Regions from separate parts of the Castellaniella sp. GW247-6E4 genome, predicted to be linked through region 2. Evidence: predicted binding sites of a transcription regulator. Region 2 holds the regulator's gene; each other region holds the start of a gene.

What was found. Region 2 encodes sigma-54, which starts transcription at its own class of promoters, with help from an activator protein. Its sites were predicted from a motif close to TGGCANGNAANCTGCTTT; they were not measured.
Region 1: a site for sigma-54 is predicted at 1,491-1,508, ahead of glnA (type I glutamate--ammonia ligase). Genes of this name have one in related genera too.
Region 3: a site for sigma-54 is predicted at 3,331-3,348, ahead of ABS761_RS11170 (P-II family nitrogen regulator). Genes of this name have one in related genera too.

Annotation. Positions count from the first base shown of each region.
Region 1 is NZ_JBELOI010000008.1:152,984-157,985, reverse strand. It holds gene glnL (nitrogen regulation protein NR(II)) at 1-8, opposite strand, end outside; gene glnA (type I glutamate--ammonia ligase) at 21-1,433, opposite strand; gene hemW (radical SAM family heme chaperone HemW) at 1,637-2,833, opposite strand; gene rdgB (RdgB/HAM1 family non-canonical purine NTP pyrophosphatase) at 2,854-3,477, opposite strand; gene rph (ribonuclease PH) at 3,474-4,223, opposite strand; gene ABS761_RS11530 (YicC family protein) at 4,309-5,002, shown strand, end outside.
Region 2 is NZ_JBELOI010000002.1:119,674-124,675, forward strand. It holds gene leuA (2-isopropylmalate synthase) at 1-506, opposite strand, end outside; gene ABS761_RS03690 (hypothetical protein) at 950-1,492, opposite strand; gene rpoN (RNA polymerase factor sigma-54) at 1,508-2,887, shown strand; gene ABS761_RS03700 ((2Fe-2S)-binding protein) at 2,902-3,147, shown strand; gene bfr (bacterioferritin) at 3,230-3,700, shown strand; gene ABS761_RS03710 (hypothetical protein) at 3,723-4,340, opposite strand; gene ABS761_RS03715 (peptide chain release factor 3) at 4,393-5,002, opposite strand, start outside.
Region 3 is NZ_JBELOI010000008.1:76,678-81,679, reverse strand. It holds gene rplT (50S ribosomal protein L20) at 1-77, opposite strand, end outside; gene rpmI (50S ribosomal protein L35) at 90-287, opposite strand; gene ABS761_RS11185 (accessory factor UbiK family protein) at 505-750, opposite strand; gene ABS761_RS11180 (YifB family Mg chelatase-like AAA ATPase) at 797-2,305, opposite strand; gene ABS761_RS11175 (hypothetical protein) at 2,459-2,863, opposite strand; gene ABS761_RS11170 (P-II family nitrogen regulator) at 3,383-3,721, shown strand; gene ABS761_RS11165 (ammonium transporter) at 3,752-4,981, shown strand.

The DNA.
Region 1 (5,002 bases), on a different contig from region 2:
GGGTCCATGGTCGATCCAGCCTACAGGCTGTAGTACATATCGAACTCGACAGGATGCGGGGTCACGCGCAGGCGGTCGAGCTCGACGGCCTTGAGGTTGAGATAGGCGTCGATCAGATCGTTGCTGAACACGCCGCCGCGCGTCAGGAACTCGCGGTCGCGGTCCAGCGCCTCGAGAGCCTGCTCCAGCGACGAGCAAACCGTCGGGATCTGGGCGTCCTCCTCGGGCGGCAGATCGTACAGATTCTTATCGGCCGGATCGCCCGGGTGGATTTTGTTCTGAACGCCGTCCAGGCCCGCCATCATCAACGCCGAGAACGCCAGGTAGGGATTGGCCAGGGGGTCCGGAAAACGCGCCTCGATGCGGCGCGCCTTGGGGTTGCCGACATAGGGAATGCGGATGGAGGCGGAACGGTTGCGCGCCGAGTAGGCGAGTTTGACCGGCGCTTCGTAATGCGGCACCAGGCGCTTGTAGGAGTTCGTCGAGGGATTGGTGAGGGCGTTCAGGGCGCGCGCATGCTTGATGATGCCGCCGATGTAATACAAGGCAAACTCGGACAGGCCCCCGTAGCCGTTGCCGGCGAACAGATTCTGGCCGTCCTTCCAGATGGACTGGTGCACGTGCATTCCCGAGCCATTGTCGCCCACGATGGGCTTGGGCATGAAGGTCGCGGTCTTGCCATAGACGTGGGCCACGTTGTGGATCACGTACTTCATGATCTGGTTCCAGTCGGCGCGCTGCACCAATGTGCTGAAGCGCGTGCCGATCTCGAGCTGGCCCGCGGTCGCGACCTCGTGATGGTGGACCTCGACGGGGACGCCGAGCTGTTCCATCAGCAGGCACATCTCCGAGCGCATGTCCTGAAAGGAATCAACCGGCGGCACTGGCACGTAGCCGCCTTTGATGCCTGGCCGATGCCCCAGATTGGTGCCGTTGGCATCGTCCGCGCTGGACCAAGCCCCCTCGTCGGAGCGGATCTTGACGAAACAGCCGGACATCTCGGCATTCCAGCTGATGCTGTCGAACACGAAAAACTCGGGCTCGGGGCCAAAGTACGCGGTGTCGCCCAGGCCGCTGGACTTGAGGTAGGCCTCGGCCCGGCGCGCGAGGGAGCGCGGGTCGCGATCATAGCCCTTGAGGTCGGACGGCTCGACCACGTCGCAGGTCAGAATCAGCGTAGCCTCCTCGCGAAACGGGTCCATGCGCGCCGTCGAGGGATCGGGGATCAGCAGCATGTCCGACGCCTCGATGCCCTTCCAGCCCGGCAGCGACGAGCCATCGAAGGCGACGCCCGCCTCCATCTTGTCCTCGTCCACGACATGCGCCGGCGTGGTCAGGTGGTGTTCGCGGCCCAGAGTGTCGGTATAGCGAAAGTCCACGAACGCGACTTCGCGTTCGGCGATCATCTTCACGACTTCTTCGTTGGTGGACATGAGAGCTCCTGTCTAACACTGATGAATTGAGGGAAAAGCCGATGGCTTACGGGTTGTAGAGCAACAAACGTGCCAACCCTTTGGGCGCGCCAGGGACAAGGTGGGCACGCGACGATGGGGAGTCTGTGAGCATCTCGCACCACAAGAGTGCAAATTATAAAGCGCGGGCGCCCCCTTTTGGTGCATTCGAGACGAAAAACGGCTTACTCCGCCAGGAATTCCATTTGGAGGTCGTTCAGAAAGCGCCAGCCCAGCGGCGTGGCGCGGATCCTCTCCAGGCCCGGTTCGAGCAGGCCGCGTTCGGCGGCTCGGCGCATCGCCGGCAGGATCGACAGCAGGGACAGTCCGGTGCGCTCGATGAACAGGCCGCCCTCGACGCCATCCTTGAGGCGCAGGGCATTGAGCATGAATTCGAAGCCCAGATCGCCCGCCCTGAGTACCCGCTCCTCGGCGACGTGGCTGCCGTCGTATGCCAGGGCCTGACGCATCCAGGAATCAGGCATGCGCGCGCGGGCCTGGCGCAGGATGCGATCCTGGAACGACAGTTTGGAATGCGCGCCCGGGCCGATGCCCAGGTAGTCCCCGAAGCGCCAGTAGTTCAGATTGTGCCGACAAGCCTGCCCGGGACGGGCATAGGCCGAGACCTCGTAGCGTTCCCAGCCGCCCTCCCCCATCCGCTCGACGATGCGGTCCTGCATCGCGGCGCTCGCGTCGTCGTCGGGCACCTTGGGGGGATATTTCGCAAAGACGGTGTTCGGCTCCATCGTCAGGTGATAGAGCGACAAGTGGCCTGTGCGGTAGGACATGGCCTCGCGCAGGTCGCGCTCGCACGCCGCGAGGGTCTGTCCAGGCAGCGCATACATCAGGTCGAGGTTCACCCGTTCGACCGCGCGCAGGGCCATCTCGATCGCGCGCCGCGCCTGGGCGCCGTCATGGATACGGCCCAGGGCCTCGAGCGCCCGGTCGTCAAAGCTCTGGACCCCCAGCGAGAGGCGGTTCACGCCGGCCCGGGCATAGCCTTCGAAACGGTCCGCCTCGGCGGTCCCCGGGTTGGCCTCGAGAGTCACCTCCGCATCAGGCTCCAGGTTCAGACAGGCGCGAAACAGGGCCATCATGCGGTCCACCGCGCCAGCGGACAACAGGCTGGGCGTCCCCCCGCCGATAAAGACCGTGGAAACAGTGCGGCCCCAGACCGATGGGACGGCCTGTTCGAGGTCCGCCTGCAAGGCAGCAAGATAATCCTCTTCGGGCGGCCCTCCGGCGCGCTCATGCGAGTTGAAGTCGCAATACGGGCACTTGCGCACACACCACGGCACATGCACGTACAGGGACAGCGGCGGCAAGGCGACGAGCGCGGGCTTGCCGCGCACGCCCGGGCGGGCGTCATCGCGCTCGGGCATCGGGACTGGGACGAGTTTCTTCAAGGGTTCGGGTCGACTGTTTCGGCCGACGCGCCCTGCAGGCTCCGAAGCAGGCTTTGCAGGGCGCGGGCGCGGTGGCTGAGGATGTTTTTACGGGCCGGCGACAGCTCGGCCGCCGTCATGCCCAAGTCTGGCAGATAAAAATACGGGTCATAGCCAAAACCATTGGCGCCGCGCGGCTGATCCAACACCTCGCCGTCCCAGACGCCCTCGGCCACGATCGGACGCGGATCCTCGGCCGTGCGTAGGAAGGCCAGCACCGCCACATAAGAGCCGCGGCGATCGTCGCGGCCAGCCATCTCGGCCATGAGCCGGGCATTATTGGCCTCGTCGCTGCGCGGGCCGCCCCGCAGGCTCGCGTAGCGCGCCGAATGGACACCGGGGGCGCCTCTCAGCGCGTGCACGCACAGCCCGGAATCGTCGGCCAGCGCCGGCAGGCCAGTTGCCCGGCTGGCATGGCGCGCCTTGGCGAGCGCATTCTCGATGAACGTGCCGTAGGGTTCTTCTGCCTCAGACACCCCCAGGTCGCCCTGGGGCACCATCTCGAGGCCCGCCACGCCAAGGATGGCGGAAAATTCCCTGAGTTTGCCAGGATTGTTCGAGGCCAGCACGACGCGCATCATGCCTCGGCCTCCTCGAGCGCGCGGGCCTGCAAGGCGAGCAGACGTGAAATCCCCGCGCCCGCCAGATCCAGCAGCGCGTCGAGCGCCGTGCGCTGGAAGCTGCCGCCCTCGGCCGTGCCTTGCACCTCGACGTATTGCCCGGCTCCGGTCATGACGACGTTCATGTCGGTGTCGCAGGCCGAGTCCTCGGGGTAATCCAGATCCAGCACCGGACGCCCGCCGACGATACCGACCGACACGGCGGCCACCTGCCCGATCAAGGGGTCGCCGGCCAGCGCGCCCTGTTGCCGCAGGCGGCGCACCGCCAGTGCCGCGGCCACCCAGGCGCCGGTAATACTGGCGCAGCGCGTACCGCCATCGGCCTGCAGGACGTCGCAGTCCAGATGGATGGTGCGCTCGCCCAAGGCATGCAGGTCGAAAACGGCGCGCAGGCTGCGGCCGATCAGACGCTGGATTTCCTGGGTACGGCCGCTTTGCTTGCCGCGCGCCGCCTCGCGATCGCCGCGCGTATGCGTGGCCCGCGGCAACATCCCGTATTCCGCCGTCACCCAGCCGCGCCCCTCGCCCCTGAGAAAGGGCGGCACCTTGTCGAGGATGCTGGCATTGCACAGGACTTGAGTGTCGCCCATGCAGGCCAGCACCGAGCCTTCGGCGTAGCGGGTATATCCCGTCAAGAGGCGCACGTCGCGCAGCTCGTCGGGCGAGCGGCCGGAGGGGCGCGCGTCGAGTGATGAATGTTCAGGCATCAAAGGTTTCCGTCAGTGGGCAAGAGGGATTGCCGAGGTTCAAGATTACAATACGCCCACATTGTAGATAAACACGGGACAAGCCATGATTCGCAGCATGACGGCCTTCGGCGCGGTGCGCCTGGAATCCGAGCCCGGCTCCATCAGCATCGAAATCCGCGGCGTCAATAACCGCTACCTGGATGTCAACCTGCGCGTGCCCGAGGATCTACGCTTTGCCGAGTCCCGCCTGCGCGAAATCCTGAACCGGCGAACGCAGCGCGGCAAGATCGAGATCCGCATCGCCTATGCGGCCGCCACCGGCGCCGTATCGCGTGGCATCGACCTCGGCACCCTGCACGCTTTGGCTGAACAACTGCGCGCCGCGCGCGCCATCATCCCCGACGTCCCCGCGCCGACACTGGCTGAGCTGCTGGGCGGTGGCGAGCGCGGCGCGCTGGATCCCGAAGCCTGGATGCCCCTGTGCGAGCGCGCGATGGAGCAGGCGCTCGACGAGTTTACGGCGGCGCGCGAGCGCGAAGGCGGGCGCCTCGCCCAGGCCATGCTGGAGACGGCCCACGAGGTGGGCGGCATCGTGGACCGGGTCGAGGCCGAGCTGCCCGGCCTGGTCGAGGGGCAACAGGCCCGCGTGGCCCAGCGCCTGCGCGAGGCGCTCGAGGCCGTCAGTCCCGAGGGCTTTGCCCAGATCAGCGGCGCCGAGCTCTCGGCGCGGATCGCACAAGAAGCCGGGCTGTTCGGCCTGCGCGTGGACGTGGCCGAGGAAATCGCCCGCCTGCGCT
Region 2 (5,002 bases):
TCGGGATGCTTGGCGACCTCGGCCTTGACGATGAGGGTGCCCTGGACGGCGATCTGGCGGACCTCGTCGCGGCTCATGCGAAAGACGATCTTGCGAAAGGCGGGTGCGCAGGCGTTGTACATGTGGATGATCGCGTGCTTGGCGCCCGCGGCCGCTTCGACCGTGCGGGCGATCAGATCCTCGCGGGCCTGGGTCAGCGCGATGATCGTCACGTCGTCGGGGATGCGATGCTCGTCGACGAGCTTGCGCACGAAGTCGAAATCGGTCTGCGAGGCCGAGGGGAAGCCCACCTCGATTTCCTTGAAGCCGATCTTGATCAACTGCTCGAAGAAACGCAGTTTGCGCTCGACGCTCATCGGTTCGATCAGCGCCTGGTTGCCGTCGCGCAGATCCGTGCTCATCCAGATCGGGGGTTGCGCGATGCGGCGGCTGGGCCACGTGCGTTCAGAAAAATCATGGACGAACGGACGGAACGGGACGTATTTGTCGGAAGGATTCTTGATCATGGCGATACCTGGCTGTGCGGTGTGTCATCCGGCGCGCGGATGCGAAAAGACGGGAACTGTGGCGGATGCAGGTTGCCGAACTGCCACGCGGCGCTAGGCCCGGCAACCGATCGGTAGCAGCAGTAGCGCAGGTAGGAGGGACGAAAGGAGCTGCAAGCGGGACGGGGCCGCCACGCGCACGCGCCCTGCCGCGGCGGATCGCGGCGGGAGAACGGAGGGGCTGCGTGAAATGCTCATAATGTGAAAGTCAACCATATTTTCCGGCGGCTGGCAAGGGGCCGGGCCCGCGCACCGTCCACCGCCGCGCGCATTGACACAGGGGCATTGCCCTCGGAATCGCCTGCGCGGCGCAGTTTTCGGGTTGCGGCCGATGCTCGGCGGGTCATGGAGCGCCGCAGGCGGATTGCCGGTGCGGAATGTTGTTGATTTGCACACCCGCGTGCTCAGTCGTTGTGCCGTGCCTGTTCCAGGGCGGCCCGTTGCCGCGCGGCCCGTTGCAGCTTGCCGGCGCGATCGGCGCGCAGCCCATCGCGGGCCCGTTGCAGGTCGGCGACGCGCAGGGGCTCGTCGCGTTCCTGCCAGGCCCAGAGCAAGACCTCTAGAGCAGGGGCCGACAGTCCATTGGACAGCTGCGCGAAGGTGGCCTCGTCGATCGGCCTGCCACGGGCGGTGCGCATCGAGGCGCGCGCGAACAGAGCCAGAAAATAGGCTATGATGACCGTGCTCAACGCCACCAGCGCCCACCAGAAGAACGGGTTGTACCGCTGCATCAGCGCGGTAGCCTCGGCGCCCATCACATGCAGGCCCGCGTAGTCGATGCCGTCGCCGAAGGCCAACAGCCTGTTGAGCAAGTCATACCAGGCCAGGGCAACCACCGCGATCACGATTGTGACGATGATCTTGCGAGTCGCCGTCAGTTTGAACAAGGCGGTGCGCAAGATCGCGTGATCCTGGCGGCTGGGGTGTCGTGTCTGTTCGGAATTCATGATCGTATTTTAACTATGCAATCGCGTCCGTCCCTGGAATTGGGTCAGCGTCAGCAACTGGTCCTGACCCCGCAGCTACAGCAGGCCATCCGCCTGCTGAATTGCTCGTCCCAGGAACTGGAGCAGGAACTGGCGCAGGCGCTCGAGGAAAACCCCATGCTCGAGCGGCTGGAGACGCCGGACGAGACGGCGGTGCAGGCCGAGCAGCTCGAGCGCTGGTGGTCGCAGCCCGCGGCCAGGGTCGGCAGCGATGATATCCCAGAAAGCGGGCGCGGGCAGAATTTCGAGGAGTTTCTTTTACAACAGTTACATGCCACCCGGGCCACGGAACGCGACCGGGCCCTGGTCGCCGCGCTGGTGTCCGCCCTGGACGAGCACGGCTACCTGGACGGGGCGCTTGAGGAGTTGGCGGCGGCCCTGCCGGCCGACTGGGAGGTCGATCCCGACGAACTGGCCGCCGCCTTGCGCTTGCTGCAATCCTTCGATCCGCCGGGGGTGGGTGCGCGCGGGCTGGCCGAGTGTCTGGCGCTGCAGCTTGGCCGGTTGGCCGATGATGGCGCGGAGGACGCGGCGGCGCTCGACTGCGCGCGCCGCATGACGGCGCACCTGGACCTGCTTGCGGCCGGCAAGTTCAGCCGCCTGTGCGATCTCCTGGGGTGCGATCGCGCGCGGCTCGATCGCGCGCACGCCATGATCCTGCGCCTCGAGCCCCGTCCGGGGCGCGCCTGGGACTCGGGGAGCATCCATTACATCGTGCCCGACGTGCTGCTGCATCGGGCCCGCGGCCGTTGGCAGGCCAGCCTCAATCCCGCCCTCGCCCCGCGTCTGCGGGTCAACCGGGTGTATGCGGACTGCCTGGCGCAGACCGATGAGGCCGGCGCCTTGCAAGAGCAGGTGCGTCAGGCAAGGACGCTGATCCGCAGCTTGGGCCAGCGGCAGCAAACGATCCTGCGGGTGGCCCAGGCGCTGGCCGAGCGTCAGCACGAATTCCTCGAGAACGGCCCGCGGGCGCTGCGGCCCCTGGTGCTGCGCGACATCGCCGAGGAGCTCGGCCTGCACGAGTCCACGATCTCGCGGGCGACGCGTCAAAAATACGCCCAGACCCCCTGGGGCATCTACGAGATGAAACAGTTCTTTGGCACGGCGGTCCAGACCCGCGATGGCGAGGACACGTCGGCCCTCGCGGTCCGGGACCTGATGAAGGCCATTCTCGTCGATGAGCCCGCCGGGCGGCCTTTGTCGGACAGCCGCATCGCCGAGCTGCTGGCCGAGCGCGGCGTATCCATTGCCCGGCGCACGGTCGCAAAGTACCGTGAGGCGATGGGCGTGCCGACGGCGAGCCTGCGCAAGGCGCGCGCCGGTCTCGCAGGGGCTTGCGCGATACAGGAAAAATGATGATAATGATTCGCATGTATATTTGTGTATGCAATGCGATCAGCGAGCGTCAGGTCCAGGAGGCCGTGGCGCAGGGCGCCCAGGCACTGTCCGATCTCCAGGCCAGTCTTGGAGTGGCGACCTGCTGCGGGCATTGCGCCGAAACCGCGGCAGAGTATCTGCCGGGCGGCCGTTACGCCGCCGCACCCGCGCTGGATCTCGCCAGCCTGGCGCCCAGCACCGTGTTCGAGGGCCGGGAAGTCCGCCGCCGCGCCGCCTGACCGCCCCAAGGAAAAAGCGACGTGTTAGGCTAATGCTTTGGGCCTCAGCCGCCGGCGAGGCCCGCCGACAGGAGCACTGGCCATGAAAGGCGACAAGACGGTCATTCAGCATCTCAACAAGCAGCTCAAGAACGAGCTCTCGGCCATCAATCAGTATTTCCTGCATGCGCGCATGCTCAAGCACTGGGGCTTCGAAAAGCTCGGGAAGCACGAATACGAGGAATCCCTGGGCGAGATGCGCCATGCGGACCAACTGATCGAGCGCATCTTCATGCTCGATGGCCTGCCCAATTTGCAAGACCTGCACAAGCTCCTGATCGGCGAGACCGTCCCCGAGATCCTCGCCTGTGATCTGAAACTGGAAACCGCCGCACAGGCGACCGTCAGAGAGGCCATGGCCTATTGCGAATCGGTGCGGGACTTTACCTCGCGCGACCTGTTTCAGGACATTCTGAACGACACTGAGGAACACATCGACTGGCTGGAAACCCAGATCGAGCTCGTCGATAAGGTCGGCCTGCAGAACTACCTGCAATCCCAGATGGGCGAGTGATCCCCCGGCGTCCGGCGTTGCGCTAATTAGCGGGATTGCGCGCCGGACAGTCGTCCACCCGGCCCCATGCGTTGTTGGGTTCGCAGTACTTGTTGCGGGCCGCCCAGGCACACGATGGCCTGGAAAAGAATCCTTTGCTCTCACAGAGCGCCAGTTCCTTGCGGAAGGCCGCCTGCCAGTTGCCGTCCTGGCCCTGGGGGCCCGCCGCCGCCGGCGGGGCGGTCGTGATGTCCACTGGCTGTATCGCGCTCGAGCCGAGGGCGCCGACCGTGGCGATGCCCTCGAGGCCGTTACGCTGGTTTTGTGATGCCAGGGCGATCGCCTCATCCATGGTGATGGTGGTGGTGGCCAGGGCGATCGGCGGCGCCGAGGCCATCAGCGGCATGGGCTGGATTTCCCAGCTCACGGGTGGCGCAGCTTGAGGCACGCCCAGGCGCCCATCGGGCAGGGGTTGCGGCGCGGTGGCAACGAAGGGCTTGCCGTCGGCGCCCAGGACCTGGACGGCCTCGAGCTCGGGGTGCGTCGTGAGCGGGGGCTGGGCGGGGCCGTGCGCAATCAGCCAGTCGCCAAGCTGCAGCCCGCCCCAGGCGGATGCGCCGGCGACGAGCAAGAGAGTGGCGAATATCAAACGCCAGGACATGATGCGGCCCCCTGGTCAGAAAATCGATCCATCGCCGACATTGTAAAGGACGCTAGACCCCGGCGCCGAACACCTGGCCCGCATGTTCGCGCATGGCGTGAAACTCGACGGCCGGGTAGAGTTCCTGCGCGACGCGTAGCTGGGCGGGCGAGCTCGCCAGGAAAGCGGCCGCATCCACGACATCGTGGGCGATATTGGCGGCGTTGGCGTCCATGAATTTTTTCAAGGCCTTGGGATCTTCGCTGGTGATCCAGCGGGCGAGGCTGTAGCGCGAGGGCATCAGGCGCGCCTCGACTCCATATTCGGTCTTGAGGCGATGGGCCACCACCTCGAACTGGAGTTGGCCCACCGCGCCCAGCAGCAGCGCACCGCCCGCAGCCTGAGGCCGGAAGACCTGAATGGCGCCTTCCTCGCCGAGTTGGGTGAGGCCCGTGCGCAACTGCTTGGTGCGTAGGGGGTCCTTGACCTCGACGGCCTGGAACAGCTCGGGGGCAAAGAACGGCAGCCCGGTGAAGGCCAGTGTCTCGCCCTCGGTGAGCACGTCGCCCAATTGCAGGATTCCGTGATTGGGGATGCCGATGATGTCGCCCGCGTAGGCCTCCTCGAGGATCTCGCGCCGCTGCGACAGAAAAGACACCACGTTGTTCGGCCGGATCTCCTTG
Region 3 (5,002 bases), on a different contig from region 2:
CCACGGTAACCCTTGGCGGCCTTGAGGACTTTTTTATGGCGTGCACGTGCGGTGACGCCGCGTTTGACACGAGGCATATGATTCTCCGATCAGGCGAAAGGCAACATCGCCTTAACCGAGGCGACATCTGAGTCATGGACAGCGGTCGAACCGCGCAACTGACGTTTGTTCTTGGTGGTTTTCTTGGTCAGGATATGACGCTTGAAAGCCTGGCCGCGCTTGATGGAACCACTGCCGCGAACCTTAAAGCGCTTGGCGGCGCCTTTCTTGCTCTTCATCTTGGGCATGACGATACTCTGTTGACTTACGAAACCAGGTGACCCGCCGATCCGGCATGGGTGCTTCACCGACCTGGGATTCGCGCTTGCAAACCCCCGCTTGTGTCGCGCAACCTGCGACCAAACGGGCTAAGGGGGTATGCGCCCCCTAACGCCTCTCCATTTAAGAATCACCCAGGCGATCCAACCTGAATGATCAAGGAAAAGCCATTGATTATATGATGGATTATTCTGACTTGTCGAGTCGCTCGAGCGACTCGACGCGCGCCTCGAGCGTCTCGATCCGGTCGATGGCGCGCGCCAGCAGGCCGGCCTGCACGTCGAACTCCTCGCGGGTGATCAGATCCATGCGGGCGAAAGTCTGGGCCATCAGCGCCTTCATGTTGCGCTCGATATCGGCGGCTGGCGTCTTGGCCAGCAGCTCGGACATGTTCTTTTGAAAATCATCCAACCATTGATTGGGCGCGATCATGGAGCCTCCGTCCAGCGATGTGGTGTCAATCCCTCATTTTACTCGCTCAGGACGTCTCGGGTCGGTAGCGCATGGCCTCGGCGAGATGTCCGGACCGGACGCCCGGGGCCTCAGCCAGATCGGCGATGGTGAGCGCCACTCGCAGCACGCGATGGGCGCCGCGCGCCGACCAGGCCCAGCGGCGGCCGGCCTCGGCCAGCAGGGTCAGGCCCACGTCGTCCAGGCGCGCATGGCGCTGCAGGGCGGCGGCCTTCAAAGCGGCATTGGGCACGCCCTGGCGCTCGAGCTGGATGCGGCGTGCCCTTGCCACCCGCCGCCGCACCTGCGCCGAGGGCTCCCCCGCGGGCGCGTGGGCCCAAACCTCCTCGGACGCCAGCGCCAGGTGCAAATCGATGCGATCGAGGAGAGGACCCGACAGGCGCGCGCGATAGCGCTCGATGCGTTCGGGCGTGCAGCGACAGTCTCGACGGGGGTGCCCCCGCCAGCCGCAAGGACAGGGATTCATGGCGGCGACCAGTTGGAAATCCGCCGGAAACCGGCAAGTCCCGGCAGCCCGGGCAATCGAAACATGGCCGGTTTCCAGGGGTTCGCGCAGAGCCTCGAGCGCGCGGCGCTCGAACTCGGGCAACTCATCGAGGAACAGTACGCCATGGTGGGCGAGGCTGATTTCCCCGGGGCGCGGCCGCACGCCCCCGCCCACCAGCGCGGCCATCGAGGCCGAGTGGTGTGGCGCGCGAAACGGCGGCGCACCCGGGTGCACGCACTCGAGTCCGCCGGCACTCAGGACGGCGGCCACCTCGAGCGCCTGAGAGGCTGGCAGCCGCGGCAGAATGCCCGGCAGGCGCTGGGCCAACATGCTCTTGCCCACTCCCGGCGGGCCGCACATGAGCAGGCTGTGACGCCCCGCCGCCGCGATCTCGAGCGCGCGGCGTGCGATCACCTGGCCACGCACATCCGACAGGCAGGGCAGCTCGGCCGGATCGAGCGCCGCCGGCACGGGTGCAATCGCGGCGTCCAGGGCGCCCGCACCCGAAAAATGCCCCACCACCTCGCTCAATGTGCCGGCCTGCAGGACCGTCAGCCCTGGCACTTGGGCGGCCACCGACGCGGCATCCGGGGGCAGGACGAGAATGGCGCCCGGGGCGCTGCGCGCGACCTGGAGCGCGATGGCCAGCGGTGCGCCGGCGGCGGTGATGGCGCCGGTCAGGGACAATTCCCCGGCAAACACGTAGGCACGCAGATCGGGGGCCTCACCCCCGGGCGCCGCGACCTGCCCCGAAGCCAGCAGGACGCCCAGCGCGATGGGCAGGTCGAAGCGGCCGGACTCCTTGGGCAACTCGGCCGGCGCCAGGTTGGCCGTGATGCGCCCCGCCGGAAACTCGAACCCGCTATTGACGATGGCCGAGCGCACGCGCTCGCGGCTCTCGCGCACGTCCGCGCCGGGCAGGCCCACCAGGTGGAACGCCGGCAGGCCAGCCCCCACGTGAACCTCGACGCGCACGGCATGGGCCTGCAAACCGGACAGGGCGCGGCTCGTGAGCACGGCCAGGGACATGAGGCGACCTCCTGGGAATCAGCACCGGGGCGGGCCGGCGGCGGCCCGCCCCCTGAGCCGTTCAGTATGCCCGCCCGTGCCCCGTACAAGGATCAATAGGGGCCGGAACACCCATCGGGAAAAACCGCGAGGCGTGTGCTGGCCCCTTCAGGATTACTCGGCCTTCGGCGCGGATGAGCCGCTGCCGATGGACTTCTGGATGGCGGCATCCGCCTTGGCCGCGCCTTCGGCAATCGATTCGCGGGCGCTGTTGGCGGCGTCGCCCGCCTTGTCGGCCAGGGTCGACGCCCCTTCGGCAATCGCGGACCCCGCGGCGGCGGCCTGCTCCTTGGCGGAGGCGGCGGATTCCTCTAGCTTTTCGCTCATGGGCTGCTGACTGGACTGAGGCTGCGTGGCTGGAGGTTCTTCCTGCGGCGCCGGCGGCACGGGCGCCGGCGTGGGCGAGGAGGAGGGAGCGGGCGCGGCGGGCGGAACCGGCGCGTCTTCGCTCTTGGAACATGCGCCAAGCAGGCTCAGAGCGGCAACCATGGCGGCCAGAGTCAACGTTTTACGCGTCATATTCATGATCATCCCTATTCAAAATTCCGCAAGCGGTGGCGGAGTGCAATCAAGGACCGGCTTGTTACAACCGGCTTGGTTACAATTCTAGCCAGCTGCTGAATCCACCAGGCCGACCTCGTGTAAACACTAATTTCATACTTGCTGATTTAATGGCAAGGCGAATATCGAATCCCCTCAGCGGAATGCGTGCGCCCGCCAGATGCCCGGCGCGCGCGGGGCGCCAATATCCCGATACAAATCCCGGGCCCTCCTAAGCACTGGTTACATCCCTGGGGGCTCATTCGTCCCTTTCGCGCCACGCTCGCCGCCTCAATGCCCGCGACCGCGCGCCCGGCACCCGCACGCTTCCGGGTCGCGCCGATACGGTGCGGCCGCCCCAAATTGGTGCGGTTGGCCGCCTCTGGCGCGGCCCGCCCTCTCCCGCAAGCGCGCCGCGCCCCGGCCGCCTCGCGCTTTGCGCGGATTGGCACGCCTTTTGCTTGGTACGTCATGCCATCCAAGCAAAGGGAATTCATCATGAAATTGATCACTGCGATCATCAAACCGTTCAAGCTCGATGAGGTCCACGAGGCCCTCGTCCAGGCTGGCATCCAAGGCCTGACCGTCATTGAGGTCAAAGGGTTCGGGCGCCAAAAAGGCCACACCGAACTCTACCGGGGAGCCGAGTACAGCGTGGACTTCCTACCCAAGCTCGAGGTTCAGGTGGCGGTTTCGGACGATCAGGTCGAACTCGTCCTGGAGAGCCTGTGCGCCTCCGCACACACAGGCAAGATCGGCGACGGCAAGATCTTCGTCACGCCGCTGGAGCACGTGGTCCGCATCCGCACCGGCGAGTCCGGCGAGTCCGCGCTCTGACGCACCCAACCCCGACCAAGGAGTATCGAGATGGATAAAAGCGATCTGGCCTGGGTCACGGCATCCACCCTGCTGGTGCTGATGATGACCGTGCCGGGACTGGCCCTGTTCTACGGCGGCATGGCGCGCGCGCGCCATGTGCTGTCCGTGCTCACGCAGGTCCTGGGAACCTGCGCGCTCGCGCTTGCGCTGTGGTTCCTGTATGGCTATTCCCTGGCCTTCACCACCGGCTCGGGAGTGATCGGCGGATTCTCGCGACTGCTGTTCTCAGGCTTGTACACACCGGGCGGTGCCAGCACGATGCCCTTGGCCGGCGCGATTCCCGAAATGGCGTTCGCCGCCTTTCAGGCGACCTTCGCCGGCATCACCTGCGCACTGATCACCGGCAGCGTGGCCGAACGCGCCCGTTTCGGCGGCATGCTGTTGTTCACGGCGCTGTGGTTCACGCTGGCGTATCTGCCGATCGCCCACATGGTGTGGGCGCCGGACGGTTGGCTGCTGCGGCGCGGCGCCCTCGATTTCGCCGGCGGCACGGTGGTGCACATCAACGCCGGAGTGGCCGGCCTGGTATGCGCGTGGCTGATCGGGCCGCGCAAGGGCTACGGCCGCGAGGCCATGCCGCCGCACAATCTGCCGATGAACATGACCGGCGCCGCTTTGCTGTGGGTGGGCTGGTTCGGCTTCAACGCCGGCTCGGCCCTGGGCATCAATGAGGTGGCGGTCCTGGCGTTCATCAACACCCTGCTGGCCACAGCGGGCGCGATTCTCGCCTGGTCGCTGATCGAGCGTCTGACCAAGGGCAGGGCCTCTCTGCTGGGCGCCACCTCCGGCGCGGTGGCAGGCCTGGTGGGCATCACGCCGGCCGCCGGCCTGGTCGCGCCCGGCGGCGCGCTGCTGATCGGCCTCCTGGCTGCGGCGGCGGGCGTCTACGGGGTCAATCGCCTCAAGCGCCTGCTGCGCGCCGACGACACCTTCGATGTATTCGGCATCCACGGCGTGTGCGGCATCGTGGGCGCGCTGTTGACCGGGGTCTTCAATTCAGGCTCGCTCGGCGGCCCCGGCGGTGCCGGCGCGGGCCCCATGCTGGCACAGGTCTGGCTGCAGTTCGAAGGCGTGCTGGTGACCATCGCCTGGTCCGCCATCGCGGCTTGGATCGCCTACCGGATCGCGGACAAGGCCTGCGGAATGCGCTGCTCGCCCGAGGACGAGCAACGCGGCCTGGACCAGGCCGACCACGGTGAGACCGCGTACCAGCGCTGAGGCATCCGCAACCGGGGAAAG